DNA from 3 places in the Polaromonas sp. P1_H6 genome. Region 2 is predicted to be linked to each of the others. Evidence: predicted binding sites of a transcription regulator. Region 2 holds the regulator's gene; each other region holds the start of a gene.
The links. The regulator LexA, encoded in region 2, represses DNA repair genes until DNA is damaged. The targets are predictions, from matches to a motif close to ACTGTATNNNNATACAGT.
Positions count from the first base shown of each region.

Region 1: a site for LexA is predicted at 8,067-8,084, ahead of imuA (translesion DNA synthesis-associated protein ImuA). Genes of this name have one in related genera too.
Region 3: a site for LexA is predicted at 4,417-4,434, ahead of recA (recombinase RecA). Genes of this name have one in related genera too.

Region 1 is NZ_JBFUCN010000016.1:3,708-13,419, forward strand. Features, by position in the region: gene cysW (sulfate ABC transporter permease subunit CysW) at 1-732, shown strand, start outside; gene AC1D1F_RS15545 (hypothetical protein) at 764-1,228, shown strand; gene AC1D1F_RS15550 (sulfate/molybdate ABC transporter ATP-binding protein) at 1,225-2,313, shown strand; gene AC1D1F_RS15555 (LysR family transcriptional regulator) at 2,364-3,251, opposite strand; gene AC1D1F_RS15560 (NAD-dependent epimerase/dehydratase family protein) at 3,346-4,380, shown strand; gene AC1D1F_RS15565 (DUF2277 domain-containing protein) at 4,455-4,730, opposite strand; gene AC1D1F_RS15570 (VOC family protein) at 4,757-5,173, opposite strand; gene AC1D1F_RS15575 (VOC family protein) at 5,213-5,566, opposite strand; gene AC1D1F_RS15580 (disulfide bond formation protein B) at 5,767-6,273, shown strand; gene AC1D1F_RS15585 (hypothetical protein) at 6,356-6,613, opposite strand; gene AC1D1F_RS15590 (SDR family oxidoreductase) at 6,770-7,519, opposite strand; gene AC1D1F_RS15595 (hypothetical protein) at 7,711-8,004, opposite strand; gene imuA (translesion DNA synthesis-associated protein ImuA) at 8,111-8,935, shown strand; gene AC1D1F_RS15605 (Y-family DNA polymerase) at 8,895-9,712, shown strand, end outside.
Region 2 is NZ_JBFUCN010000005.1:11,472-21,183, forward strand. Features, by position in the region: gene AC1D1F_RS06150 (MotA/TolQ/ExbB proton channel family protein) at 1-124, shown strand, start outside; gene AC1D1F_RS06155 (ExbD/TolR family protein) at 121-549, shown strand; gene lpxK (tetraacyldisaccharide 4'-kinase) at 600-1,631, shown strand; gene AC1D1F_RS06165 (Trm112 family protein) at 1,612-1,794, shown strand; gene kdsB (3-deoxy-manno-octulosonate cytidylyltransferase) at 1,791-2,549, shown strand; gene adk (adenylate kinase) at 2,742-3,398, shown strand; gene AC1D1F_RS06180 (M14 family zinc carboxypeptidase) at 3,442-5,127, opposite strand; gene AC1D1F_RS06185 (asparaginase) at 5,200-6,147, opposite strand; gene lexA (transcriptional repressor LexA) at 6,282-6,986, shown strand; gene AC1D1F_RS06195 (hypothetical protein) at 7,119-7,490, shown strand; gene AC1D1F_RS06200 (D-2-hydroxyacid dehydrogenase family protein) at 7,676-8,683, shown strand; gene AC1D1F_RS06205 (type IV pilus assembly protein FimV) at 8,725-9,712, opposite strand, start outside.
Region 3 is NZ_JBFUCN010000011.1:13,142-22,853, reverse strand. Features, by position in the region: gene AC1D1F_RS11925 (GcvT family protein) at 1-1,424, shown strand, start outside; gene AC1D1F_RS11920 (sensor histidine kinase) at 1,434-2,834, opposite strand; gene AC1D1F_RS11915 (response regulator) at 3,040-3,714, opposite strand; gene AC1D1F_RS11910 (MarR family winged helix-turn-helix transcriptional regulator) at 3,821-4,243, opposite strand; gene recA (recombinase RecA) at 4,505-5,647, shown strand; gene recX (recombination regulator RecX) at 5,739-6,230, shown strand; gene argC (N-acetyl-gamma-glutamyl-phosphate reductase) at 6,239-7,150, opposite strand; gene sucC (ADP-forming succinate--CoA ligase subunit beta) at 7,441-8,601, shown strand; gene sucD (succinate--CoA ligase subunit alpha) at 8,620-9,513, shown strand; gene AC1D1F_RS11880 (TerC family protein) at 9,640-9,712, shown strand, end outside.

The DNA of each region.
Region 1 (9,712 bases), on a different contig from region 2:
CTTGCGGCGCTGCGCGAACCCGATGCCTGGTCGGCCATCAAGCTGACCTTGATTGCCGCCGTGATCGCCGTGCCGCTGAACCTGGTGTTTGGCGTGGCCGCGGCCTGGGCCATCGCCAAGTATGAGTTCCGCGGCAAGTCGGTCTTGACGACGCTGGTCGACCTGCCGTTTTCGGTCTCGCCCGTGGTGGCCGGCCTGATCTATGTGCTGATCTTCGGCGCGCAGGGCTGGTTCGGGCCCTGGCTGCTGGCGCACGACATCAAGATCATCTTCGCCGTGCCCGGCATTGTGCTGGCCACCGTGTTCGTGACCTTTCCTTTCATCGCGCGCGAACTGATCCCGCTGATGCAGGCGCAGGGCAACGACGAAGAGCAGGCCGCCATCGTGCTGGGCGCCACCGGCTGGCAAACCTTCTGGCACGTCACGCTGCCCAATATCAAGTGGGGCCTGATCTACGGCGTGATTTTGTGCAATGCGCGGGCCATGGGCGAGTTCGGCGCGGTATCGGTGGTCTCGGGCCACATCCGCGGGCAGACCAACACGCTGCCGCTGCACGTCGAGATCCTCTACAACGAATACCAGTCGGTGGCCGCCTTCGCCGTGGCCTCGCTGCTGGCCATCCTGGCGCTGGTCACGCTGGCCATCAAGTCGGTGGCCGAATGGCGCCATGAGGCCGAGATGAAAGCCGCGGTGGATCTTCCGCCTGAGCGCCCGCAGGCGCTTGCTACCTGATTGCTTTCAGTAAACCGCTACCAAAATTACCATGCGTATTCTAAAAATAGTACTAATTTGCATTGCCTTGGTGTCGGGGTTGGCCAGTGCGTTTCTTTGTTTCTGGTGGAGTCTTGTGATTTTCCCAAGTCTTTTCGTTCACTGGGGTTTGAGTAATCCAATCGACGAAGCGCTCGCCGCCTACTCCAACTCCAACTTCAAATTGCTTGCCCATATTTTTCGCACTTACTTTGCGGCAATAGCAGGTCTGCCTGGGTGGATAGCGCTATTTGCTCTTTGTTTCTATGCAAGTCGAGATAAGCACACCTTGCCAATATGGGTTCCGGTCGGCTGCCTCTTCGGTCTCGCTGCCGTTTTGGCCGGACCCTATTTCTGGGGGCTTGCCATACCACCTATCTCACTTGCGATTTCGCTCTTGTTGCTTATAAAGGTCAAGGCTAAAACTGCGTCCGGAATTGACATAGGTTCCCTGAAAACACGCTGGAAAACACCATGAGCATCGAAATCCGCAACGTCAGCAAACATTTTGGCGACTTCCAGGCGCTCGGCGACGTGAGCCTGGACATTGAATCGGGCGAACTGGTCGCCTTGCTGGGCCCCTCGGGCTGCGGCAAGACCACCTTGCTGCGCATCATCGCCGGCCTGGAGAACGCCGATCGTGGCAGCATCCTCTTCAGCGGCGAAGACACCACCGACGTCCACGTGCGCGAGCGCCAGGTCGGTTTTGTGTTCCAGCATTACGCGCTGTTCCGCCACATGACGGTGTTCGAGAACGTGGCCTTCGGCCTGCGCGTCAAGCCGCGCGGCCTCAGGCCCAGCGAGGCGCAGATCAAGGAAAAAGTGCATTCGCTGCTCAACCTGGTGCAGCTCGACTGGCTGGCCGACCGCTTCCCCTCGCAGCTCTCGGGCGGGCAGCGCCAGCGCATTGCCCTGGCGCGCGCGCTGGCGGTGGAGCCCAAGGTGCTGTTGCTCGACGAGCCCTTCGGCGCGCTCGACGCCAAGGTGCGCAAGGAGTTGCGCCGCTGGTTGCGCCGCCTGCACGACGACCTGCATGTCACCAGCATTTTTGTGACGCACGACCAGGAGGAAGCGCTGGAGGTAGCCGACCGCGTGGTGTTGATGAATGCCGGCAAGGTCGAGCAGATAGGCTCGCCGCAGGAAGTCTGGGACCATCCGGCCAGCCCCTTCGTCTACGGCTTCCTGGGCGACGTCAACCTGTTCCACGGCCGCGCCCATGAGGGTGAGGTGCAGCTCGAAGGCCTGCGCCTCAATTCCCCCGAGCATGCCGGCACGCAGGACGCCAAGGCTTTTGCCTATGTGCGCCCGCACGACCTGGAGGTGCAGCGTTATGCGCCCGGCGCCGAAGGCATCGTCACCCACCTGGAACGCGCCATCGTCATCGGCCCCATCGCGCGGCTGGAACTGGTCCCCGCCGAAGGCTACGAACAAAAGGGCAATGTCCCGGGCGACGCCATCATCGAAGCCCAGATGCCCTCGCAACAGTTCAAGGACATGGGCTTGCGCGAAGGCGACATGCTGGTGGTGACGCCGCGCAAGGCGAGGGTGTTTGTGGAGGGGTAATTGCGGCTGCGTGCAGGCAACTGCTTATGCAGATAGAACCTTGCGCGACTTCAACCAATATGCTGCTGCAAACCTTCGACCAATGCGTCGAAGGTGACACGGCAACGCGGGCTGTGGCGCAGGTCTTCGTGCATGGTCAGCCAGGTTTCGAGCTTGAAGGACAACTCGCCAGGCAGAACCCGCACCAGGGCGGGGTCACGCGCCGCCAGCGCTGACTGGCACACGCCAATGCCGGCGCCGGCACGTATCAGTGCCAGTTGCGCGAGGTCGCTGTCGGTGCGCGTGGAAAACGCCGCCCGCTTCCATGCGGGAAACGCTTTGCGCGCCGAACGCAGGAAGGGTGTCTCTTCGTCAAAACCAATCAGCGCATGCTGCGCCAGGTCCGTTGATGACTGCGGCGTGCCGCGCGCGTCCAGGTAATCGCGGCGTGCGTAGAGACCCAGTTCCACTTCGCCCACGCTGCGAGCGATCAACAGGTCCTGCTTGGGCTGTGTCATTCGCACGGCAATGTCGGCTTCGCGCTGCAGCAGGTCCTGCACGCGGTTGGTCAGCACCAGTTCGATGGTCAGGCCCGGGTGCTTGCGCTGCAGTTGCGCGAGGATGGGCGGCAGCACTTCAACACCGATGACTTCACTCGCTGTGACCCGCACCGTGCCGCGCACACCGTCACCCTGGCTCTCGGCGGCGCGGCGTAGGGCGGCTGCGGCGCTGGCCATTTCTTCAGCGAAGGACTGCAGTCCCCGCGCGGCTTCGGTCGGCGAAAAACCGGTTTGTGAGCGCGTGAACAGCGCCAGGCCGAGCGACTTTTCGAGTGAGGCGACATGGCGTCCGACCGTAGGCTGTGCCACCCCCAAAGACCGTGCCGCACCTGAGAGCGAACCCTCGCGCAGCACCCCTAAAAACGAACGGTAAAGCTCCCAGCCAGCATCTTCTTCCATGCAAAAATGTATAGCCGATGCCCTACTTTAGTCAATTCCATTTTGATGCCCCGGGGCCCAGAATTTCCCCATAGCAACTTTTTTGGGGAATGGCATGAGCAGCAAACAAGACAAATCAAGCACCGCACTGGTGCTGGGCGCAACCGGTGGCATCGGCGGTGAAGTTGCACGGCAACTGGAGGCGGCAGGCTGGCAGGTTCGCGCGCTTCGCCGTGGCGAGCCGCGGCCGGGCGAGCAACGCGGCGGCATCACCTGGCTGCGTGGCGATGCGATGAATCCCGGTGATGTCATGGCTGCAGCACAAGGCTGCGGCGTGATAGTCCACGCAGTCAATCCGCCCGGCTACCGTCGCTGGGGTGAGCTGGTACTGCCCATGCTGGACAACACGATTGCGGCCGCCCGGGCGCAGGGCGCGACCGTCGTGCTGCCTGGCACGGTCTACAACTACGGGCCAGACGCATTTCCCAGCCTCCGGGAGAATTCACCGCAACACCCGCAAACTGCCAAAGGTGCGATTCGCGTGCAGCTCGAGCAGCGGCTCAAGGACGCGACCAACGACAGCGGCCAAGGCTGCTGCCGGGTGATCATCGTGCGCGCGGGGGATTTTTTCGGGCCGGGTGCCGGTAACAGCTGGTTCTCGCAAGGCCTGGTTCGGCCGGGCGCACCGGTGCGCAGTGTGAAGCTCCCCGGCAAGCCTGGCGTCGGTCACCAATGGGCCTATTTGCCGGATGTGGCGCGTACCATGGTCGCCTTGCTGGCACGGCGTGACGTTCTGCCTGCATTTGCAACGTTCCATATGAACGGCCAGTGGGACGCCGACGGCCGCCAGCTGGCTGAGGCGATCTGCCGTGTCGTCGCACGGCGCGGTGGCCCTCGGCCGTCCATCAAATCCTTTCCCTGGTGGGCGGTGTCGCTGGCCGCGCCCTTTGTTGAGACCCTGCGCGAGCTGCGCCGGATGCGCTACCTCTGGAACACGCCGGTACGCATGGACAATGCCTCCCTGGTGGCGGCGCTCGGTGCGGAGCCGCACACGCCGCTAGATATTGCCGTGGAGGAAACACTGCAAGGGCTGGGTTGCCTGGCTGCGAATGGCGGGGATTCCAACCAGGGTAGTGCGCGCCGTGGCTGATGCAAGCCAAGCTCAGCCTTTTGATGTCGTCAAACGCTTTCGGTTGGGCGAGGTCGACTTGGGGGGCGCTCCGGCTACTGGCTCGTGCCAAACCTTAGTGCCGACCTGGCCCGCGCCCGTTCGGCTTCCACTTCCCGGTTGCGCGGCTCGGCGTTAGTTACCAATGTCCGGATCAGGACCCGCGCCGAGGCCGCCACCTCTTCCACAGCGCGATCGAACGCGGCCTCGTTGGCCTTGGACGGGACGTTGAAGCCGCTGAGCTTGCGGACAAACTGCAGCGAAGCGTCACGGATTTCCAGCTCCGTGGCCGGCGGTTCGAAGTTGAACAGGGTCTTGATGTTGCGGCACATGGCGGGTTCGTTTCCTATTGCTGTTCCTATGGCTGTTCGGCCGGCTTGATCACCACGGATTCAGCCGACGCCACAAAAGGCCCATGGTAAACCGCCTCGATGTTGTTGCCGTCCGGATCCAGCACAAAGGCCGCATAGTAGCCGGGGTGGTATTTGCGTTCGCCCGGCGCGCCGTTGTCGGTGCCGCCGGCGGCAAGGGCCGCTTCGTAAAAGGCTTTGACCTCCGCATGGTCCTTGGCCCGGAAGGCCAGGTGAACATGCGAGGTCGAGCCGTCGGCCTGGTCTATCCACAGCTCGTCGGCCGAGAAATGGTCATCGGCTTCCTGGATCGCGCTTTCCTTGTTCAGTGACTTGAGTACGGCGCGGTAAAAGCGTTTGCTGGCCGCCAGGTCGTGGGCGCGCAGGTGGACATGGTCTATGAGTCGTCCGCGGTGTATTTCCATCATGGGTCCTTCTGGTTTGGCTTGGCTTGGCGGCTGCGTTCAGCGGATCACGCCGGGCATCAGGGCTTCGGCGATCGCGATGTGGTTGCCGTCGGGGTCGGTGATCATCACCGCCCGGACCTTGTCGCTGGAGCTTTTCTGGCTGGTGTCTATGCCCAGCTTTTCCAGGTGTTCGATTTCCGGCTCAAGGTCGTTGACGGCCAGGGTCAGCGAGCCTTCGCCGGCGCGCTCGGGCAGTTCATAGACCTGCAGGCCGCCGCCGCGCTGGAACTGCCATTCGCCGACCTCGGGCATGGGGCGGCTGGCTTTGGCGTCCAGCAGTTTTTCGTACCAGGGCAGGGACGTGGCCAGGTTGCGGACGGCGACGCTGGCAAGGGCGTTTTGCACCATCATGATGGGTCTCCGGGAGTTTGCGGTCCTGAAAATCTACGCCCGCCGGGGCGCCCCTGCTGTAGGACAAGTGCTGGCAAATGATGCTGAAGAGGCGGCGAAGAATTTGCCCCGCATGGATACCGCAAGGGAACTTATCGCCCACCGAACGCCCGAACCCCTGGACCATTCATAATCCACCCAGAAAAAAGAGGGATCCCCTGATGTTTTTGACCTATTTCGACGCCATGCCGCGCCGCCTGCTGGCGCTGGTCGCCGCGGCCTGTGTGGCCATGCTGGCTTTTGGCCTTTACCTGCAGCACGTCGTCGGGCTGGAGCCTTGCCCCATGTGCATCGTGCAGCGTTACGCCCTGGTGCTGGTGGCTGTGGTGGCGGCCGTGACCGCCATCGCTAAAAGCCGCGGCTTTCTGATGGCTGGTTCGGGCCTGATGGTACTGCTGGCCGGTTTCGGCGCATTTGTCGCGGCGCGCCAGAGCTTTCTGCAGTGGTACCCGCCGGAGATCGCCTCTTGCGGCCGCGATTTTTACGGAATGATCGAGACCTTCCCGCTCAAGCGCGCCATTCCCATGATCTTCAAGGGCAGCGGCGACTGCACCAAGATCGACTGGACCTTTCTGGGCGGCTCGATTGCCAACTGGTCCTTTGTCTGCTTTGTGGTGATTGCGCTGGTGGGTCTGCTGCTGGTGGTCCGCCAGGCCCGCAAGCGCTAAGTCCTGCCGCACGTGCCCAGGCCGGGCTTGCGGAAACCCCGAGATTCAGCCAGGGCTTCCCACAAGCCGGGACGTCCCTTGTTCAGACCTCCACGACGCGGATGTTGTCCAGGTTCACGGTCACGTTCAAGGTGTTGTTGCCATCGCGCACCTCGAGCGTCATGGAGAGTTGTAGCGGTTGAGTGGTCTTGATGACCGTCAGGAGCTGGTAGCCTGGAGGGACCGCCAGGAACTGGCCAAACGGAGCGCCGTTGTGGCCCCAGCGCTGCGCCCCCACGGTGACTGCCACCACATTTTCCTGCTCTGTTCCGCCCACGATATTGACACTGATATTGGCCATGATTGCTCCTTCGGTTGTTGGCAAAAAAAGGCCCTCAAGTTGCCAAGAGGGTGACGCCAATTTAGGGCCGCGGGACCGGTAAAGCCATTACAGGGCATTACGTACGCGGTTCCCGGCGTGCGCTACACACCTTCAGGATTCACCGAGATGGGGGAGTCAGGCGATGGTCAGCCCGCCGTCCAGGATGAACTCGCTGCCGACGGCATAGGTCGATTCATCGGAGGCCAGGAACACCACGGCCTTGGCGATCTCCACCGGTGAGCCGAAGCGGTGCAGCGGGATCACGGCCGTCAAGCCGTCCTTCATCTGCTGCAGCGCGTCGGCCGGCAGGCCCAGCTTGCCGTAGATGGGAGTCGTCACGGTGCCCGGGCTGACGGTGTTGAGCCGTATGCCCCGGGCGACCAGTTCGCCGGACAGTGTTTTGGCCAGCGAGACCAAACCGGCCTTGGTCGCCGAGTAGACGCTGGAGGCCGGCATGCCCAGGTGCGCATTCACCGAGCCGTTGAAGATGACGGAGGCCGGGTTCGCAAAAGTGCCCAGCAAGGCCTGCAGCAAAAAGAAGGGCCCTTTGAAGTTGACGGCCATGGAGCGGTCAAACGCCGCCTCGTCCCAGGCTTCAAGCGGCATGAAAACGCCGATGCCCGCGTTGATGAAGGCCACATCGAGCTGCCCGAACGCGTCGCGCACCTGCCGGGCCAGTTTGACCTGCGCCTGAAGATCGCCCGCATCGGTTTTGGAGAAGAGGGCGTCACCGCCGAGCTGCCGGCGTGCCTCGGCCAATGATTCGTCGCTGGAGCCGGTCACCATGACGCGGGCGCCTTCGGCCAGAAACTGCCTGGCCGTTTCAAGGCCTATGCCCGAGGTTCCGCCTGTCACCAGCGCGCGCTTGTTGTGCAGCCTGTTCATCAAAATCTTCCTGGAATGTGAGGTAGCAAGTACCGGTATTCCAAGCGTAGGTCTGGCGGGTGTTCGGCGCTCGCCGGTTCCGGACATGCGTTTGTGGCCCGCTGGCTACCTCAGATCTTCAGCAGCAAAAAATCGAACATATCCGGGTGTGCTGGCGTCAGCCAGACGGTCACGTCCAGCAGTCGGGGCAGTCATCGGATAAAACCGATAAGCCGGAGTCTTTCGATGTCTTCCTGCGACGCCTGGTCTTCCATCTGCGCGTTACTTTGAGCGGGGAGTGGCTTCGCGGCTTCCTCTTGTGGGTTCTGAAGCCGCTTCAACACCGGCAAGGCGGGGGCGGCTTGCGCAAGCTCAGGCATAGCGGGCATTTGCATGGCCTGCAAAATCAATTCGTTCAACAGAGATTTCAGGGTTTGACCGTTTTGTGCCGCGCGGGTTTTAAGCTTCCGCAGCAAAGAATCAGGTAAATCAAGCGTGGTTCGCATCATTGCCTTTTCGCATTGAAGTGTTTTCTGGATGACTGGAATCCGGGCAAGGAAGACAATATACTGTATATAAATACAGTATTTATTTGAATTTTAAGCACCTCCCATGCTTTCGCCAACCCCCGCAGCCCGCGCCTTGCCGGACTTCGCCAACGCCCATGTATGGCGCGCCGGCGAACTCGGCGGCGCGAGCGTGCAAACCGTCGCCACGGGGTATCCGGCACTCGATGCCGTGCTGCCCGGCGGCGGCTGGCCGCAGGGGGCCTTGATCGAACTGCTGCAGCCCCAGGCCGGCGTGCATGAATGGGGCCTGGTGGCGCCGGCCCTGGCGGCCTTGCAGTCCCGGGCCCGCGAACTGGCGGTGCTGGTGGGCGCGCCCTGGCTGCCTTTCGGCCCGGCGCTCGGCGCGCGCGCCCTGGACATGCGGCGCCTGCTGAGCCTCCAGGGCAAGCCCGGAGATGCGCCTTCGTTGCTGTGGGCCACGCGCGAAGCCCTGCAATGCGCCGACGTCCATTGCGTGCTGGCCTGGCTGCCTGATGCGCGCAGCGCGCACTTGCGGCGCCTGCAGATCGCGGCGCATGCGCACCACAAGCTGTTGTTTGTCTTCCGGCTCCTGCGGGCGCAGCACGAATCCTCGCCCGCACCGCTGCGTTTGCGGGTAGAGGGTGTGGCCGGCGAGGCGGGCACGCTGCGGGTCGATGTGTTCAAGCGGCGCGGCCCGCCGCTGGCCGCGCCGCTGCTGCTCGACACCCGGCCGGCCCGGCTTGCCGCGCTGCTGGCGGCCAGCCGCGAAAGGGCGCGGCGCCAGCGCGAGGAAGCCGGTGTTCCGGCGCCCCAGCTGCTGCCTTCGCTGGTGTCGCTTCCCCTCAGTTCACCCCGGAGTCCCATCCATGCGCTGCTGGATCGCATTGCACATCTCGACCACCACTGAGCCGGGCGCCGCAGACAGGCCGGTGCTGGATGCCGCCGCTGTGCAGCGGGCGGCGGCCAGCCTGGCGCTGGACCTGACGCCGCGCGTGGCGCTGGTCGACGAGGCGGTGCTGATGGACGTGACGGGCAGCCTGCGCCTCTTCGGCGGGCTGGCGCGGTTGATGCAACTGCTGGCGCAGCGCCTGGCTGCTTTTTTTGACGAGAACGGTTTGCAAGCCGAAGTCGCAAGAGCGCAGGGCGCGACCTCGCTGATCGCATTGGGCCGCTTGCGGCAGCAGAAGGAGCACGAACAAGGCCGCGCCGCCGCCGTGAAAAAGCGCGTGGCCGACTTGCCCATGCACACGCTGACGGCCGCCCGCCCGCACCTGGGCGTGCTCGAGCGCATAGGCTGCCGCACCTGGGACGACCTGCTGCGCCTGCCGCGCGACGGCGTGGCCCGGCGCTTCGGCGCGGAACTGCTGCAGGCGCTGGACCGCGCCCGCGGCAGTGCGCCCGACGACTATGAATGGCTGGTACTGCCCGAGCACTTCGAGGAAAAACTCGAACTCAATGCGCTGGTCACCCACGCCCCCGCGCTGATGGCCGGCGTGGAGCGGCTGCTGGTGCAGCTGCATGCCTGGCTGCTGGGCCGCCAAAGCGGGCTCTGCGCCCTCAAAATCACCTGGCACCTGGACAAGCGCCGCGACGTGCCGCCCACCGGCGAGCTGGAAATCCGCACGGCCCAGCCCGCGCAAGACCTGCGCCATGTGGCGCGCCTTATCTCCGAACACCTGGCCCA
Region 2 (9,712 bases):
GATGGTGGCCATTCCAGCGCTGATCTTCTGGCGCTATTTCCGGGCCCGCGTGGATGGCTACCTGCTGAGCATGGAACTGGCCGCCGAGCGCTTCGTCCGCCACCTCAATACTCTCCGCAAATGAACTTCCGCCCGCATCCCCACGACGAACCGGAGATCAACCTGATCCCCTTCATCGACGTGCTGCTCGTGGTGCTGATCTTCCTGATGCTGTCCACCACCTACAGCAAGTTCACCGAGCTCCAGGTCAAGTTGCCGGTAGCCGACGCCGAGCAGCAACGCGACTATCCCAAGGAAGTCATTGTCGCGGTGAGCAGCGACGGCCGCTACATGGTGAACAAGACCCTGGTCGAAGGCCGCGGCATCGAGGCGCTGGGCACCGCGCTGGCCGAGGCGGCCAAGGCTGGCAAGGAGAGCGTCATCATCATCAGTGCCGACGCCAGCGCCACGCACCAGGCGGTCATCACCGTCATGGAGGCGGCGCGCCGCCAGGGCCTCACACAAATCACTTTTGCCACACAGAGCGCCGCGATGGGCGGGGCGAAATAAGCCCCTGGCCACTCCCGGCCGCAACAGCCGCCCTCCCCCGCGAAACGGCCGTGAAACACCTTCTGCAGAACGCCTGGCTCACCCGTGGGGCGCTGGCATGCCTGCTCTGGCCGCTGGCTCAGCTATACGGCCTGCTGGTGCGCCTGCGCCGGGCCCTGTACCGCCACGGCCTCCTGCGGTCCGAGCGTTTCAAGGTTCCCGTTGTGGTGGTCGGCAATGTGGTCGCCGGCGGGGCCGGCAAAACCCCCTTGGTAATCGCCCTTGTCAGGCATCTCCAGGCGCGGCATATTGCGGTGGGCGTGGTGTCGCGCGGCTATGGGCGCTCCGGTTCGGACTGCGTCGAGGTCACGCCCACCGCGCCGCTCGCGCAAACCGGCGACGAACCGGCCCTGATCCACAGGCTGACCGGCTTGCCGGTTTTTGTAGCGGACAAGCGCACCGAAGCACTGCGGGCCTTGCTGGCCGTCCACCCCGAGACGGCCGTGGTGCTGTGCGACGACGGCCTGCAGCATTACGCCCTGCAGCGCGACATCGAAATCGCCGCATTTGACGACCGTGGCGCCGGCAATGGCTGGCTGCTGCCGGCCGGCCCGCTGCGCGAACCCTGGCCCGGGCGCAAACGTCATGGCCTGGACCTTGTGCTCCATACCGGGCAAAAACCCGCCTTCGAAGGCTTCACCTCCAGCCGGCAACTGGCGGAAGACGCCTGGTCACCCGGCGGCGACCGGGTCGCGCTGGCCGGCTTGCGCGGCCGGCCGGTGACGGCGCTGGCGGGCATCGCCAATCCACAGGCGTTTTTCGGCATGCTGGAGGACCGCGGCCTGACGCTGGAAGCCACCATCACCCTGCCCGACCACCATGTCTTCAGCGAGGCCGACCTGGCTGGGCTGCGAGGCCGGACCGTGCTGTGCACCGAAAAGGACGCCGTCAAGCTGTTTGCCCTGCCGGGCGCCGCCGGGTTGGACCTGCTGGCCGTGCCCCTGGTGTTTTCGCCTGAACCGGCCTTTTTCGCCGCCTTTGACGCACTGCTGGCGCCCCTGCTTTCTCCATTACCATCGAAACATGGACACCAAACTGCTTGAATTGCTGGTCTGCCCCGTGACCAAAGGCCCGCTTGACTACGACCGGGAAAAACAGGAACTGCTCTCCCGCAGCGCCCGGCTGGCTTACCCCGTGCGCGACGGCCTGCCCGTGCTGCTGGAAAGCGAAGCACGCACCATGACCGACGAAGAGCTGGGCCTGTGAGCTTCACTGTCCTGATCCCGGCCCGGCTGGCCTCCACCCGCCTTCCCAACAAGCCGCTGGCCGACATAGGCGGCGCCCCCATGGTTGTGCGCGTTGCCCAGCGCGCCATGCAAAGCGCGGCCTTGCGCACCGTCGTCGCAACCGACAGCCAGGAAATCATTGAAAGATGCGCGTCCTTCGGCGTCTCGGCCGTGCTGACCCGCGTCGACCACCCCAGCGGCAGCGACCGGCTGGCCGAAGCCTGCGGCGTGCTGGGCCTGGCGGATGAGGACATCGTGGTCAACGTCCAGGGCGACGAGCCGCTGATAGCCCCGGCGCTGATCAACGCCGTGGCGAGCCTGCTCAACGAACGGCTCGACTGCGCCATGAGCACTGCGGCGCACCCCATAGGCCAGCTGGCCGACCTGCAGAACCCGAACGTGGTCAAGGTGGTGCTGGATGCCCGCCACACCGCGCTCTACTTCAGCCGCTCACCGATTCCGGCGGGCCGCGACTTCGCCGGCCAGGCCTGGTGGGAAACCGGCAGCACGCTGCCCAAGCCGCTGCGCCATGTAGGCATCTACGGCTACCGCGTGGGTTTTCTGCGGGAGTTTCCCCGCCTTCCCCAGGCGCCGCTGGAGCAGCTCGAGCAACTGGAGCAGCTGCGCGCCCTGTGGCATGGCCACCGCATCGCCGTGCACATCACCGACGACGCGCCCGGCCCGGGCGTCGACACCGCAGAAGACCTGGACCGCGCCCGCAAGCTGTTTACCTGAGCGCGCCTTCCCGCCGGGAAGCCCTTGCCTGTAAGGTGCTGTCAGGGGTGCATGCTATCCTTGGGAAAAACGCAAGTGGAAGGCCTGCAGGACGCGCTGGCAACCCTTCACACCTGCCCCAAGCAACCCCATCGGTAACCGGCGCGCCGGCCCGGGGTTGGCTTCACGAATTCATAAAATCCGAGGACATCCATGAGACTGATATTGTTGGGCGCGCCTGGCGCGGGCAAGGGGACGCAAGCGACCTTCATCTGCCAGAAGTACGGCATCCCCCAGATTTCCACCGGCGACATGCTTCGCGCGGCCGTCAAGGCCGGCACACCTCTGGGAATTGAAGCCAAAAAAATCATGGATGCCGGCGCGCTGGTCAGCGATGACCTGATCATCAACCTCGTGAAGGAACGTATTGCCCAGTCCGATTGCGCGAAGGGCTTTCTGTTCGACGGTTTCCCTCGCACCATCCCCCAGGCCGACGCGATGAAGTCGGCGGGTGTCAAACTCGACTATGTGCTGGAAATCGACGTGCCCTTCGAGGCCATCATTGAGCGCATGAGCGGACGCCGCTCGCACCCCGCCTCGGGCCGCACCTACCATGTCAAATTCAACCCGCCCAAGGTTGAGGGCAAGGACGATGTGACCGGCGAGCCGCTGATCCAGCGCGAAGACGACAAGGAAGAAACCGTGCGCAAGCGGCTGGAGGTCTACAGCGCCCAGACCCGCCCGCTGGTGGACTACTACTCCGGCTGGGCCAAGGTCGCGCCCGACGCCGCACCCAAGTACCGCGCCATCAGCGGCATGGGCACGGTAGACCAGATCACGGCGCGCGCCCTCGAAGCTCTGTCCGCTTAGGCCCTCGCAGGTTCACAAAAAAGCCGTCTTCCGACGGCTTTTTTCATGGGCGCTCAAAAATCGACAGCACCGGATAGCGGCGCCATTGCGGCTCGGCGTGGCGCGCGCAGTTCTCGAAGATAAAGCCCAGGACCTGCTGGGGATCCGACAACAGTTGGGGGTTGGCCGCCTTCCACTGCTCAAAACGCGCGCGTAGCGCAGGCTCGTCCTTGAGCAGCTGCAGCGCCAGGTCTTCGAAGACGTAGTCCGAGAAATGCTCTTTCTTTTCGAGGATGCTGTTGAAAAATCCCCAACGGAAGAAGCTGTCGTGCGCCTGTGGCTCTAGCGTTTCGACGGCATAACGGGCCTTGTCCTGGTCCAGCGGCACCCACCAGTCGCCGGCCTGCAGTTCGACGGCCTCCAGGCTGGTCTCCAGCCTGACCTCGTCATGGAACATGTGGCCTTCATAGGCGCCGGCGCGGCTTTGGACGCTCTTGATACGGCTGACCTGAGCCTGAACCGTGCGGGCTGCGCCCAGGCGCTCCATACGAACGCCATTCCAGTCCAGGCGTTCAATCACGGCGCGCCAGGCTTGCGGGACGACGTAGGCCAGGGGCGCGGGCACGGAAACTTCTTCCGAGAAGTGCGTGAAGTAGTCGATCTCGCGCTCCCAGGGCTGGTCTCTGTCGTAAGACAGGCGCTGGTAGTCGCCCAGCAAGCTGGGCGAGCGCAGCGCTGCATAGCCCTTGAAACGCAGGCGCGAGCGGCGGGTTTCATCGAGCTTCCAGCGGACAGGCCAATGCGTCCTGCCGCCCGCCGCTTGCCGGGCCTGCCGCCGCAGCGCCTGGATCTCCGGCGCGTTCGCCACCGTGAACGCCAGCGTCACATCCAGCAGCGCGCGCATGGACTCATAGCGATCCTTGAAGGGCTTGAGCATATGGGTCTCGGGCATGAAGCCTATGGTGTGGTTCAGCGCCGCATAGCCGGTCGAGAACCGCGGCACCTCCAGGAAATCGGCAATCCCCTGGTCCGGGCTCACATGCACGGGATTCACATAGGGACAGGTCGGCCAGCCGCGCGCCTCCATGCCCTGGTAAATCACCGGCAGCATGCGCTCCCGCAGGAACGCGCCCAGGCCGCCGCCCAGCTTGTCGGCCTGGGTGTGGATCAGCGTCATGGTGTAGCTGTAGTCAGCGCCGTTGGAAGTGTGGGTATCAACCATCACGTCCGGGTCCCAGGCCGTGAAGAAGCGGTTGAACAGCTGCGCGTTGAGGCTGTCGCACTTGATGAAGTCGCGGTTCAGGTCGAGGTGCAGGCTGTTGCCGCGAAAGCCGAAGGCCTCCGGCCCGTCCTGGTTGACGCGGCTGGCATCACCACGGTTGCAGCTGCCGTCGACGTTGTAGACCGGGATGAACAGGTAGACCGTGCTGCCCAGCGCGGCCAGGCGCTCGGGCTCCAGGCACAGGTCGCGCACCAGCGCCATGCAGGCATCTACGCCTTCGGGCTCGCCGGGGTGGATGCCGTTGTTGTTGAAAAAGACAGCGCGCCCCGCTTGCCGGATCTGCTCACGGTCAAACACGCCGTCGGCGCTCACGATGCCCGCGTGGAGGGGCACGCCGGCGTCGGAAACGCCAATCTGCGAAAACTGCAGGACGCCGGGGCAGCGCAGCGCCAGCGCTTCGTAAAACCGGATGCAGGCATCCCAGGTCGTGGTCTGGTTCTGGTTGCCGAGTTCGTACGGGGTTTGCATGGAAGGTCGTCCGCGAAAGTTCAAAAGGAATGGGGTGGAACCCGGTGCGCCAGCGCTACCGGGCTCGGGTGATCAGGCCAGCAGTTGCAGGATCAGTTGGACCCTGGCCTTGACCGGGCTCAGGCCTTCTGAATCCGGAATTGCGTCAGCCGGGGTCGGCAGCACCCGTCCGGCGGTACAGCGGCTGGCGCGAATGACCTTGACGCCCGCGGCTTGCGCCTTCAGCAAGGCAGCCTCCAGTTCGTGGTGCAGGCTGCCGTTGCCGGTGCCGGCCACCACCAATCCTTGCACGCCCTGCGCCTGCAAGGCCTGCACGATGGCGCCGCCGGCGCCGGCATGGTTCATGAGGATTTCGACACGGGGCACGGCGGTGCTGGCCAGGCTGGCGATGGTTTGTGCAGCGGCCTGCGCGCGGCCCGCCTGAGCTTGCTGCCAACTGCGCAACTGCCTCAGCCGCCCTTCCTCCACATAGCCGATGGGTCCGGCGTCGCCCGAACTGAAAGGGTCAAGCCGGTAGGTATGCGCCTTCTGGACGTCCGCCGCACCGTGGACGACGCCGGCGCACACCGCGACCACGCCCTGCGCTCCCGCGTGGCGCGCCACGGCCACCGCATCCAGCAAGTTTTGCGGCCCATCAGGAACCAGCGCCGTGGCCGGGCGCATTGCGCAAGTCAGCACCACGGGTTTGGCCGGCGCCAACAGCGCTTGCAGAAAAAAAGCGGTTTCCTCCAGCGTATCGGTGCCGTGGGTGATGACGATGCCCTGGACGTCGGGCTGCGCGAGGTAATGGCTGACGCGCGCGGCCAGCTTGGCCCACACCGCAAAACTCATGTCCTTGCTATCAACCTGCGCCACCTGCTCCGTCAGCACGGTGCCGGCCTGCGCCAGGGCGGGGATGGCGGCCAGCAACTCCTCAACGCCCACCTGGGCGGCGGTGTAACCGATGTTGTCCGACACACTGGCAGCCCGGCCGGCGATCGTGCCGCCGGTGCCCAGAATCACAATATTTTGAGGATGCATGGAAAGTGATCTTGCAATCTTTTAAAAACTGGATGAAAATACAGGTACTGGATATTAAAACAGGTCGACGGCAGGCAAACGGTTTGCAGCCCTCAACTCTGCCTTTAACTCTGAAGAACTATAGGAGTCCCGCCATGAGCATCCTCGCTGATTTCCCGCATTTTCCCTCCGAAGGTCCCAAGCTCACGGCGCGCCAGCAACAAATCCTGGAACTGATCCAGAGCGCCATTGCCCGCACCGGCGCACCCCCAACCCGCGCCGAAATCGCGAATGAACTGGGTTTCAAGTCCGCCAACGCCGCCGAAGAGCACCTGCAGGCGCTGGCCCGCAAAGGCGTCATTGAACTCGTCAGCGGCACCTCACGCGGCATACGCCTGCGCGGCGACACCCTGCGTTCCATCAACGAATCGCGCACCAAACAGTTTTCCCTGCCGTTGCAAAGCCTGGCCCAGCTCGCCCTACCTTTGGTAGGGCGGGTTGCTGCTGGCAGCCCGATTCTCGCGCAGGAACATATCGAGCAAACCTATTATTTTGAAAGCAGCCTGTTCCAGCGCCAGCCCGACTACCTGCTCAAGGTTCGCGGCATGAGCATGCGCGACGTCGGCATCATGGACGGCGACCTGCTGGCCGTCAAACAGGCCAAGGAAGCCAAGAACGGCCAGATCGTCGTGGCCCGTCTCGGCGATGAAGTCACCGTCAAACGCTTTCGCCGCAACAAGAATCTGATCGAGCTTTTGCCCGAAAACCCCGACTTCAACATCATTGTGGTCGAGCCCGGTGAGCCGTTTGAACTCGAAGGCCTGGCCGTCGGTTTGATACGCAACACCATGCTGATGTAAGCCTTCCAATCCGGCCACGCACCAGGTGGCGGGCGTTTGGCTGTATGGCCAACACCCTGGTGCAGCGGCCCTGCCGGCTGTAGCCGGTCCGAAATCCTGCCTGTGTAAACCTCTCTCATACAGGAGTTCATCATGGGAATCGTCAGTTTTTCACATTCACCCCTTCTGTCTCTCCTGCTGGCTCCCGTGCAGGCGCTGGCAGCCTGGTTTGTGCCCGCACAGCACAGCAGGGCCAGCCGTTTTTCCACACCTATGCGTGCCCAGCGCGCGGCCGGCCAGCTGGCATTACCTTTTTCCTCGGGTGTCGCCGTTGCGCCGCGCGAAGCCACCCAAGCCGGCAAGGCAAGGCCCCGCAACCCCACGCCCAGCCGCCTGCGCATCGTGCGCGAATTCGACGCCAATGTCGGCCCGGCTTGCGCCGGCCGCATGGTTATCTCCGGCCGCATGGCCGACGTCTGCGCGGAGCTTGAGCGCATGGCCCAGCGCGAGGCCGCCTTGCAATAGAAAGGCCCTGCCCGCTCTCGCCCGCTCTGAGGGGGCTATTTCCCGGCTGCGTGAAGGTCAATGAGCCCGCCCGGTGCGCCACGGCAGGACTGAAATGCCTCGACAGGTTTCCTTGCGATACAAAATGCAAGCATTCGGGTAGCCCTTCCCGCGAGGAAGAAAAATCTTGCAGGCACAATATCGGCATGAATATTGTGATCCTCGACGACTACCAGGACGCAGTGCGAAAACTGAACTGCGCTGCCAAACTTGAGGCCTACCCCGCCAAGGTCTACACCAACACCGTCAAAGGCATAGGCCAGCTGTCCGTCCGGCTCAAGGATGCCGACGTCATCGTCCTTATCCGGGAACGGACCCAGCTCAACCGGCAGGTCATTGAAAAACTCCCCAAGCTCAAACTGATCGTGCAGACCGGCCGCGTCGGAAGCCACGTCGACGTTGCCGCCTGCACCGAGCGCGGCATCGCGGTGGCAGAAGGCACCGGATCACCCACGGCGCCGGCGGAACTGGCCTGGGCACTGGTCATGGCCGCCATGCGCCGCATTCCCCACTACGTGGCCCACCTCAAGCACGGGGCCTGGCAGCAGGCGGGCCTCAAGTCGGCCTCCATGCCGCCGAATTTCGGCATAGGTTCGGTCCTCAAGGGCAAGACCCTGGGCATCTGGAGCTACGGAAAGATCGGGCAGATCGTGGCCGGCTACGGCCGGGCCTTCGGCATGCGGGTCATCATCTGGGGCCGCGATGCCTCGCGTGAACGGGCCCAGGCCGATGGCTACGAGATCGCCGACAGCAAGGCCGAGTTTTTTGAACAAAGCGATGTGTTGAGCCTGCACCTGCGGCTGAACGACGAAACGCGCGGCATCGTCACACTCGAAGACCTGTCGCGCATGAAAACCACATCCTTGCTGGTCAACACCTCGCGCGCCGAGCTGATAGAACCCGAAGCCCTGATTGCCTCGCTCAACCGCGGCCGCCCAGGCCTGGCGGCGATCGACGTGTTTGAATCCGAGCCCATTCTGCAGGGCCATGCCCTGCTTCGCCTGGAGAACTGCATCTGCACACCGCATATCGGCTACGTGGAGCAAGACAGTTATGAGCTCTACTTCGGCGCGGCCTTCGACAACGTGGTCAATTTCATCAAGGGCACGCCCACCAACATCGTGAACCCCGGCGCCCTGCAAGTACGGCGCTAGGTATACCTTGCCCCCAAGGCGGGGGCCGAAACCGCCGGGAACTAGGCGTTCCGGGCCGGTGCCGCGACCGGGCCATCGAGATCGAACTCGATGAGATTGCCGAAGTCTCCGGCTTCGGCCTCGGCGTCCATCGCTACGATGACCGGCAGCGGTTCAAGCGCGCCGCCCACGTCCTGGCTCAAGTCAATGTCCAGCCCCAGCCTCGGTGAAACCGGGGGCCGCGTCAGGTCGGGCGTCAATGCGATTTCCGTGGAAAGGGCAGCCGCCACAGCGCTGGGAACCACGGCGGCAAGCGGCGGAGGCGGTGCCTGAAACCGGGCTGACAAGGGCAGGATATTGGTCGGGCCAAAACTGGTCGTTTGCGGCAAGGCGGCCGGCACATCCAGGGCGGAAGGCAGAGCAGGCTCGCCGCCCTTCTCTTCCGGCTGTCCAGGGCGGGAAATAAGCTTCTTGGCAATGGAGTGAAGCAGCAGCAGTTCGCGATAAGCCGCAAGGCTGAAAACCTCGTTGCGCGAATCGGGCTTGCGGAAGATGGATTCTTCCAGGACGTCCAGCACCTTGGGCGTCGGCCACAGCGACTCAATGCGCGTGAGGGCCTCCACATAGAACTCCAGGCCGTGCGTGTCTATCGCATAGTCATCGAAGGCCGGCACCTGAGCATTGAACATCCGGTGGAAGTCCTTGCGCAATGCGTCATAGTCGTCCCTGCGTCCCAGGCTGTGGTAGAGGTCGAACAGGTCCAGATAGACCAGCGCGCTCGTCTCCACGTTGTCCATGATGTGCAGGCGCAGGACATCCACCGCCTTGTCGGGATGGCCCAGCGAGAGGAAAAAATCCGCCTGCTGCTGGACATCAAAAAGCTCTTCGGCATTGACGATACGGGGCATGCCGCTCAAGCCGCCCAGGCTGGGCAGGAATTCCGGGCGATCAGCAGATTCAGCCGGCCTGGACGCAGGCAGCTTGCGCGTGCTTTCGAAATGAAGCGCATCCAGGTCGAGGTCCACCACGGGCTTGGGCGGGCGCTCTTCG
Region 3 (9,712 bases), on a different contig from region 2:
GCGGCGAGCCCAGCACCGATTTGTGGGACGTGGACATACGCCGCTTCGGCAGCTTCACCGGCAACCGCAAGGCGCTGGCCGAGCGCACCGGTGAAACCCTGGGCCTGCACTATGCGATGCGCTGGCCGCGGCAAGAACTGGAAACGGCGCGGCCGCTGCGTACCTCGCCGCTGTACGACATCCTGGCCGCCAAAGGGGCGGAGTTCGGCAGCAAGAATGGGTGGGAGAGGGCGAGTTATTTCAAGCCCAGCATGGATATTTCTCCCTCCCCCTCTGGGGGAGGGCAGGGGTGGGGGCCCGCCGCGTCCGCTGCGGCCCCCATCCCAACCTTCCCCCAGAGGGGGAAGGAGCAATTCCATCCAAGACCAGAGTACACGCTCGATAAACCCGGCTGGCTTCCCTGGATGCTCGAAGAGCAGAAGGCCACACGCGAAGCCGTGGCCCTCTACGACCAGACTTCCTTCTCGAAATACCTGCTGCAGGGCCGCGATGCGCTGGCGGTGCTGCAGCGCCTGTGCGCCAACGAGATGGACGTGCCGATCGGCAAGATGGTCTACACCGCCTTGCTCAACGAACGCGGCGGTTTTGAGAGTGACCTCACGGTGATGCGCCAAGCCGCCGATTGCTTTATGGTCATCACTGGTTCCGCACAGACCGTGCGCGACTTCGACTGGATCACGCGGCACATCGGTGAAGCGGAGCATGCGGTGCTGACCGACGTATCGGCGATGTATTCGGTGCTGTCGGTGATGGGGCCGAAGGCGCGCGAGTTGATGGCGCTTGTCAGCCCCGACGACCTGTCGCCCGAGGCCCTGAAGTTCTCATGGACAAAAGAGATCGACGTCGGCTTTGCGCGCGTGCGCGCGGCCCGCATGAGCTATGTGGGCGGGCCGGGCTTTGAGCTTTACGTGCCGATCGAGATGGCGCGCCACGTCTACCTGGCGCTCATGGAGGCCGGACAGGCGCTGGGCATTCGCGACGCGGGCTACTACGCGCTGGACGCCCTGCGCATAGAACAGGGCCGGCGCGCCTGGGGGGCGGAACTCGGCCCGGACGAAACGCCGTGGGAAGCCGGACTGGCTTTCAGCGTCAAGCTCGACAAGCCCGCCGATTTCATCGGCAAGGCCGCGCTGCTTCGCACACAGGGACTGCCGCTGCGTAAAAAGCTTGTCACGCTGGTGTTTGACACGGCTGATGCTTTTGCCTGGGGCGGCGAGGCCATCGTGCTGGGCGGCCAGTCAGTGGGCGAAATTTCGTCGGTCGGCTGGAGCCCGCTGGCTGGGGCCTGCGTGGCGCTGGGCTATGTGCGCGGCGATAGCGCGAACCAGGCGCATGCCGGAACGCCGGCGCAGATCGAACTGTGGGGCGAGCGCGTCACCGTCAAGCTGTACGACCGCTGGCCGCGAGCCACCAAAGCAGGCTGAGCGCGTCCCTTATCCGCCTTCAGGCAAATCCATGCCGACGAAACGCACGGTGACGCGCGTGCCCGGCGTTTGCGGGTGCCCTGGCAAGGCGGCATCTTCGATCGAAATCGTCGCACCGTGCTGCTTGGCGATTTCCAGGACGATGGCCAGGCCCAGGCCGGAGCCGTCGACATTGGTGCCCAGTGCGCGGTAAAAAGGCTGGAACACCAGTTCGCGCTCTGACTCCAGGATGCCGGGCCCCGAGTCTTCCACCAGCAGCACCAGCACGCCGCTGAAGCGGTCGGTCATCAGCCGCAGCGTGACCTGGCCTTTTTCGGGCGTGTAGTTGATGGCGTTGTCGAGCAGGTTGCGCACCAACTCCTTGAGCAGGGTGGCGTTGCCTTCGAGCTGCGTCGCCTGCTCGCCCGCGTCGGGGCCGTCGTAGCCGAGGTCGATCTGCTTTTCGAGCGCGCGCGGCACCGAGTCGGCCATGACTTCCGAGACGATGTGCACCAGGTCGATGTGCTGCTTGGCGAGGCTGCGGCCGGTGGTTTCGGCGCGTGCCAGGGCCAGCAACTGGTTGACGGTGTGCGTGGCGCGAATGCTGGCGCGGCCTATGTGCTTGAGCGATTTCTTGAGCTCGTCGGCGTCGGTTTCGCGCTGCGCCAGGTCGGCCTGCATGCGCAGGCCCGCCAGCGGCGTCTTGAGTTGGTGGGCGGCATCGGCCAGGAAGCGCTTTTGTGTGGTCAGCGAGACCTTGAGCCGGCTCAGCAGGTCGTTGATGGAGGACACCAGCGGCGCAACCTCCTCAGGCACCGCGGTTTCGTCGAGCGGGCTCATGTCGTCGGATTTGCGCGCGCGTATGCGCTTTTCGAGCTGGGCCAGCGGCTTGATGCCGCGCACCAGCGCCAGCCACACCAGCAGCACGGCCAGCGGCAGCGTGACGAACTGCGGCACCATGGTGCCCTTGACGATTTCGGTGGCCAGGGTCTTGCGCTTTTCCAGCGTCTCGGCCACCTGCACCAGCACCGGCAGCGAACTGGCTGGCGCGCCCTTCACATCGACCTTGAGCCAGGTATAGGCCACGCGCACGTCCTCGCCCTGGATCACGTCCTCGCGCAGCCGCACCTCGCCGTTGGTGGGCTTGTCTTCGTCGGGCGGCGCGGGCAGGTCGTGCTCGCCGCTCAGGTGTTCGCCCTGCGTGCCCACCACTTGGTAGTAGACAAGGTCGGTGTCGTCGGCGCGCAGGATTTCGCGCGCGGGCGCCGTCAGGGTGAACTGCACCTGGTTGTTCTTGACCACCACCAGCTTGGCCAGCGCCTGCACGTTGTATTCGAGCGCGCGGTCAAAGGGCTTGCCCGCGATGTTCTGCGCAACCAGCCAGGTCAGCGCCAGGCTGATGGGCCACAGCAGCAGCAGCGGCGTGAGCATCCAGTCGAGGATCTCGCCGAAGAGGCTGCGGCGTTCGCGCTGGAAGAGTCTAAGGGCCACGGATCAAAAAGCGTGGGAGCAGTTCACTTACCGCGCATTTTCTTCACGCCAGCAGGGGCCGCGGAACCGGCTTTGCCGGGCCGCAGGCGCAACGCCCCCTCGGGGGGCAGCGAACCACACGAAGTGGGGAGCGTGGGGGCCACATTCAACCCGGGATCTTTTCAAGGCAGTAGCCCAGGCCGCGAACCGTTGCGATTCGCACCGGCCCTTTTTCAATTTTTTTGCGCAAGCGGTGGATATAGACCTCGATCGCGTTGTTGCTGACTTCCTCGCCCCATTCGCAGAGGCGCTCCACCAGCTGGTCCTTGCTGACCAGCCGTCCGGCACGCTGCAGCAGCACTTCGAGCAGGCCGAGTTCGCGGGCCGACAGCTCCAGCATCTGGCCGTCTATGGTGGCAACGCGGCCGGCCTGGTCGTAGACCAGCGGGCCGTGCTTGATGGTGCTGCTGGCGCCGCCCATGCCGCGGCGTATCAGCGCGCGCACGCGGGCTTCGAGTTCCTGCAGCGAAAACGGCTTGGCCATGTAGTCGTCGGCGCCGTAGTCCAGGCCCTTGACGCGCTCTTCGACGCTGTCGGCGGCCGTCAGGATCAGCACCGGCATGGCCGAGCCGCGGGCGCGCAGTCGCTTGAGCACCTCCAGGCCGTGCATGCGCGGCAGGCCCAGGTCGAGGATCAGCAGGTCGAATTCGGTGTTGGTCAGCAGCGCGGCGTCGGCCTCTGTGCCGCTGGCCACGTGGTCGGCCGCCGCACCGGAGGCGCGCAAAGTGCGCAGCAGGCCATCGGCCAGCACCTGGTCGTCTTCGGCAATCAGAATACGCATGGTTGTCTCCAGGATTGGTCCGCAATACGAAGTCTGCGGGCTAGTGTTTTACTTCTTCAGCAAATTTTAGGCTTTTGTCGCCCCAGGTTTGCTGACGTTGCCAGGGTCAAGCGCCAGCATAAGCTTCAAGTCCCAGCGCCACCACGGTCGCCACATCATGCCCCACAGCCTGGCGGAATTCGTCTTCGGCTCGGCGTACCGCCTGGTGGAAAGCCTCCAGCCAGAGCAGGCCCGATTCGGTGAACACCACGCGGCGGGCGCGTTTGTCGTGCGGGTCGGGCTGGCGCGTGACCAGGCCCCAGGCTTCGCACTGGTCGACCAGGTCGCCCATGGCTTGCTTGCTCATGCCGGCGCTTTGCGCCAGGTCGGTCAGGCGCGAGCCGCCCACCGCGAGGTGGCGTGTGATGTGGATGTGCGCGGCGCCGACCTGGTCGCGCGCGGCCAGGTTGGAAAGCGCCAGCGGCACCTCCACGCTGCTGGCCATCAGCGAGAGCACGCGCTCGTCGAAGCGGCGCAGCGCATGGCCCATGAGCCGCCCCAGGTGGGTCTGCCGCCAGCCGGCATCGGTCGCGCCGAAGGGGCTGGAAAGCGAGGGCGAGAGTGTCGTGGATGTCGTGTCCGCCATGAAAACCATGGTATCTCAATTGATCAGGCAAACTGACTAAAAATAGGGTTTACTTATTTCTATCGCGCCCATAAAGTACTGGTCATGTATCCAGCGCTGTGATTAAAAGCAGAGGCTGGAATCCAGGCAACAAGTTTTACATCATTGATTTTCAAGGAGTTTTTCATGGAACTGACCAGCAAACTGAATCCCGCCCAAAACCCCGTGCAAACCGCCGCCCTGAATACCGAAAAGGCCAAGGCCCTGCAGGCCGCGCTGGCCCAGATCGAAAAGCAGTTCGGCAAAGGCACCATCATGAAGCTGGGCGACGGCGAAGTGATCGAGGACATCCAGGTCGTTTCCACCGGCTCGCTGGGCCTGGACATCGCCCTGGGCGTGGGCGGCCTGCCGCGCGGCCGTGTCGTCGAAATCTACGGCCCGGAATCCTCGGGCAAGACCACGCTGACCCTGCAGGTCATCGCCGAAATGCAAAAACTGGGCGGCACCTGCGCCTTTGTCGATGCCGAGCACGCGCTGGACATCCAGTACGCGCAAAAACTGGGCGTCAACCTGCAGGAACTGCTGATCTCCCAGCCCGACACCGGCGAACAAGCGCTTGAAATCGTCGATTCGCTGACCCGCTCCGGCGCGGTGGACCTGATCGTGGTCGACTCGGTGGCGGCGCTCACGCCCAAGGCCGAACTCGAAGGCGAAATGGGCGACTCGCTACCCGGCTTGCAGGCCCGCCTGATGAGCCAGGCGCTGCGCAAGCTCACCGCCACCATCAAGAAGGCCAACTGCATGGTCATCTTCATCAACCAGATCCGCATGAAGATCGGCGTGATGTTCGGCTCGCCCGAAACCACCACCGGCGGCAATGCGCTGAAGTTTTACGCCTCGGTGCGCCTGGACATCCGCCGCATCGGCTCCATCAAGAAGGGCGAAGAGGTCATCGGCAACGAAACCCGGGTCAAGGTGGTCAAGAACAAGGTGGCCTCGCCGTTCAAGACGGCGGAGTTCGACATCCTCTACGGCGAGGGCATCAGCCGCCTGGGCGAGGTACTGGACCTGGGTGTGGCCGGCCACATCGTCGAGAAAGCCGGCGCCTGGTACGCCTTCAACGGCGAAAAAATCGGCCAGGGCCGCGACAACTCGCGTGAATTCCTCAAGGAAAACCCGGAACTCGCGATCGAGATCGAGAACAAGGTGCGCGAATCGCTGGGCATCCCGCTGGTACAGGTTGCCGGCGGCGTGGACGCCCCGGCTGAAAAGCCCGCCAAGGCTGAAAAAGCCGAGAAGGCCGAAAAACCCGCCAAAGCGGCCGCCTGATTTTTATGCCAAATAAGGCTCTAGCCCAGTTGGAGCAGGCGCTAATAGCTATCAACAAGCTAGCGCGCGTGTTGGGCTCGGCCTGTTAGCCATGGAAAATCCGGTAGATCACAAGCCAGCCAAACCCGCCCGTCGTGCGGGTTTTGGCCTTTCTTTGAAGGGCCGCGCGCTGCGTTACCTGGCCGCGCGTGAGCATTCGCGCGCCGAGCTGGAGCGCAAGCTGGCGCCGCATGAGGAAACCCCCGGCCAGCTGGCCAAGGTGCTCGACGATCTCGAAGCCAAGGACTTCATCAGTGAGGCGCGGGTGGTTGAGTCGGTGATTAACCGGCGTGCCGGGCGGTTTGGCGCGGCGCGCATCAAGCATGAGTTGTTGACCAAAGGCCTCAGCGCTGAGCGGGTGGCCGGCGCGGTTGCCAGCCTCAAAGGCAGCGAACTGGAACGCGCGCGGGACATCTGGCGCAAGAAGTTTGAGGGTCCAGCACCCGACGCTGCGGCGCGGGCAAAGCAGATGCGGTTTCTGGCCGCTCGGGGCTTTGGCGGCGACGTGATCCGCCGCGTGGTGTCCCAAGCTGATGAGGACTGAAGCCAGGCTTACAGCCCGAGCATCAATTTCAGGTTCTGAACTGCGGCGCCCGAAGCGCCCTTGCCCAGGTTGTCCAGCCGTGCCACCAGCACCGCATGGCGGTGCTCTTCGTTGGCGAACACGCGCAACTCCATCTTGTTGCTGTCGTTGAGCGCCAGCGCGTCCAGTTTTCCCGATTCAGGTGCGGCTTCCACCGTCACCCATTCGCTGCCGGCGTAGTGTTTGGCCAGCATGTCCTGCAACTGCACGCCGGTCGGCTTGCCGGGCAGCAAGTCCAGGTGCAGCGGCAGCTGCACCAGCATGCCTTGCTTGAAGTTGCCGACCGAGGGGATGAACACCGGGCGGCGTGACAGGCCGGTGTACTTCATGATTTCGGGCAGGTGCTTGTGCTTCAGGCTCAGGCCGTAGAGTTCAAACAGGGGCGCGGTGCCGGCCTCGTAGTCCTCGATCATCTGCCGCCCGCCGCCGGAGTAACCACTCACGGCGGGAAGGCTCAAAGGGAAGTCGGCCGGTATCGCGCCGGCGTCGACCAGCGGACGGATCAGTGCGATCGCGCCGGTGGCGTAGCAGCCGGGGTTACCGACGCGGTCGGCGGCCGCCACGGCGGCGCGTTGCGTCTGCGTCAGTTCGGGAAAGCCGTAGACCCAGCCGGGCACGGTGCGGTGGGCGGTGGAGGCATCGATGACTTTAGGTTTCTTGCCGGTGAGGCTGTCAATCATGGCCACCGACTCGCGGGCCGCGTCGTCGTGCAGGCAGAGGATCACCATGTCCACCTGCGCCATCAGCGCGCGCTTGGCCGCGGCATCCTTGCGCAACTCGGGCGCGATGCTGACCAGCTCGATTTGCGGCATGGCTTGCAGCCGCTCGCGGATTTGCAGGCCCGTGGTGCCGGCTTCTCCGTCAATAAAAACTTTGGGCATGGGGACTTCCAGGTGCTGACAACAGAAATGGAATACGCAAATAAGGCAAACAAAGCAAATACAAGGTCGCGGGGCCGTCAAAAACACCTCAAAAAGCCCATTTCGGCGCCATTTCGGGGTGTAAGCCCGGCACAAGAATTGTGCGTCGCACCATGATACAGTTCTGCGTTGCTGCCTGCAGTGACCGCCGACGTGGTTTTTTGGGCCGGTGTGGCCTGTTTCCGACACCCCACAGCCCTGCCCCAAATCCCAGTTGCACCCCCTCTTTTACTGAATTCTGAAGGTTTTTCATGAAAATTCACGAGTACCAGGGCAAGGAAATCTTGCGCAATTTTGGTGTGCCTGTGCCGCGCGGCATTCCGGCCTTCACGGTGCAGGAAGCGGTGGAAGCCGCCCAGAAGCTGGGCGGCCCGGTGTGGGTGGTCAAGGCACAGATCCATGCGGGTGGTCGCGGCAAGGGCGGCGGCGTGAAGGTTGCCAAGAGCATCGAGGACGTCAAGCGCATTGCCGGCGAAATCCTGGGCATGCAGCTGAAGACGCACCAGACCGGCCCTGAAGGCCAGAAAGTCCGCCGCCTCTATATTGAAGACGGCGCCGACATCAACAAGGAATATTACATTTCGGCGGTGACCGACCGTGAGTCGCAAAAGGTAGCCTTCATCGCTTCCAGCGAAGGCGGCATGGACATCGAAGAGGTGGCCCATTCCAACCCCGAGAAAATCATCAAGGTGTTTGTCGATCCGCTGGTCGGCATGACGGACGCCCAGGCAAAAGAAGTCGCCGCCGGCATCGGCATGCCCGCCGACTCCGTCGCACAGACCGTCGACATCCTGCAAAAGCTCTACAAGTGCTACATGGACACCGACGCATCGCTGGTTGAAATCAACCCCCTGAACCGCAACAGCAAGGGCGAAGTCATGGCCCTTGACGCGAAGTTCAACTTCGACGCTAACGCGCTGTTCCGCCACCCTGAAATCGTCGCTTACCGCGACCTGGACGAGGAAGACCCGGCCGAAGTCGAAGCCAGCAAGTTCGACCTGGCCTACATCAGCCTGGACGGCAACATCGGCTGTCTGGTCAACGGCGCCGGCCTGGCCATGGCGACCATGGACACCATCAAGCTGTTCGGCGGCGAACCGGCCAACTTCCTGGACGTGGGCGGCGGCGCAACGGCTGAAAAAGTCACCGAAGCTTTCAAGATCATGCTGAAGAACCCCGATGTCAAAGGCATCCTGGTCAACATCTTCGGCGGCATCATGAAGTGCGACACCATCGCCGACGGCGTGATCACCGCCTGCAAGGCCGTGAACCTCTCCGTTCCGCTGGTCGTGCGCATGAAGGGCACCAACGAAGACCTGGGCAAGAAAATGCTGGCGGACTCCGGTCTGCCCATCATCGCCGCAGACACCATGGCCGAAGCCGCGACCAAAATCGTGGCCGCCGTCAAGTAAGCCCAGGAGAACACAAGCATGTCGATCTACATCAACAAACACACCAAAGTCATCACCCAGGGCATCACCGGCAAGACCGGGCAGTTCCACACCCGCATGTGCCGCGACTACGCGAACGGCAAAGAGGCTTTTGTGGCCGGTGTGAACCCCAAGAAAGCCGGCGAAGACTTCGAAGGCATCCCGATTTTCGCGAACGTGACCGAGGCCGCCAAGGCCACCGGCGCCACGGTGTCGGTCATTTATGTGCCGCCCGCCGGCGCGGCCGCCGCTATCTGGGAAGCCGTGGAAGCCAACCTCGACCTGGCCATCTGCATCACTGAAGGCATTCCGGTCAAGGACATGCTGGAAGTGCGTAACCGCATGAAGGCCAAGGAAGCCGCCGGCGGCAAGAAGACCCTGCTGCTGGGCCCCAACTGCCCCGGCCTGATCACCCCCGACGAAATCAAGATCGGCATCATGCCGGGCCACATCCACCGCAAGGGCCGCATCGGCGTGGTCAGCCGCTCAGGCACGCTGACCTATGAAGCCGTGGCGCAGCTCACCGAAATCGGCCTGGGCCAGTCCAGCGCAGTGGGCATCGGCGGCGACCCGATCAACGGGCTCAAGCACATCGACGTGATGAAGGCCTTCAATGACGACCCGGAAACCGACGCCGTCATCATGATCGGTGAAATCGGCGGTCCCGACGAGGCGGAGGCCGCCCAGTGGTGCAAAGCCAATATGAAAAAACCCATCGTTGGCTTCATCGCCGGCGTGACGGCTCCGGCCGGCAAGCGCATGGGCCATGCGGGCGCGCTGATTTCCGGCGGCGCCGACACGGCCGACGCCAAGCTGGCCATCATGGAAGCCTGCGGCTTCACCGTGACGCGCAACCCCTCGGAAATGGCCAAGCTGCTCAAGGCGCTGCTGTAAGGCAGCCAGAGGCGGCGGCGGTCGTAAGCATTAATACGAACGCTGCCCGCGCCTATCCGGGCTAAACTCGAAAAAACAAAAAAAGCGCTGCCCGGCGCTTTTTTTCATTGATAACAGGAGATAGCCATGTTTTTCGGACTGGACCTCGCGTCCCCGCTTTTCTGGAGCGCTTTCGGCTCCATCATCCTTGCCAACATCG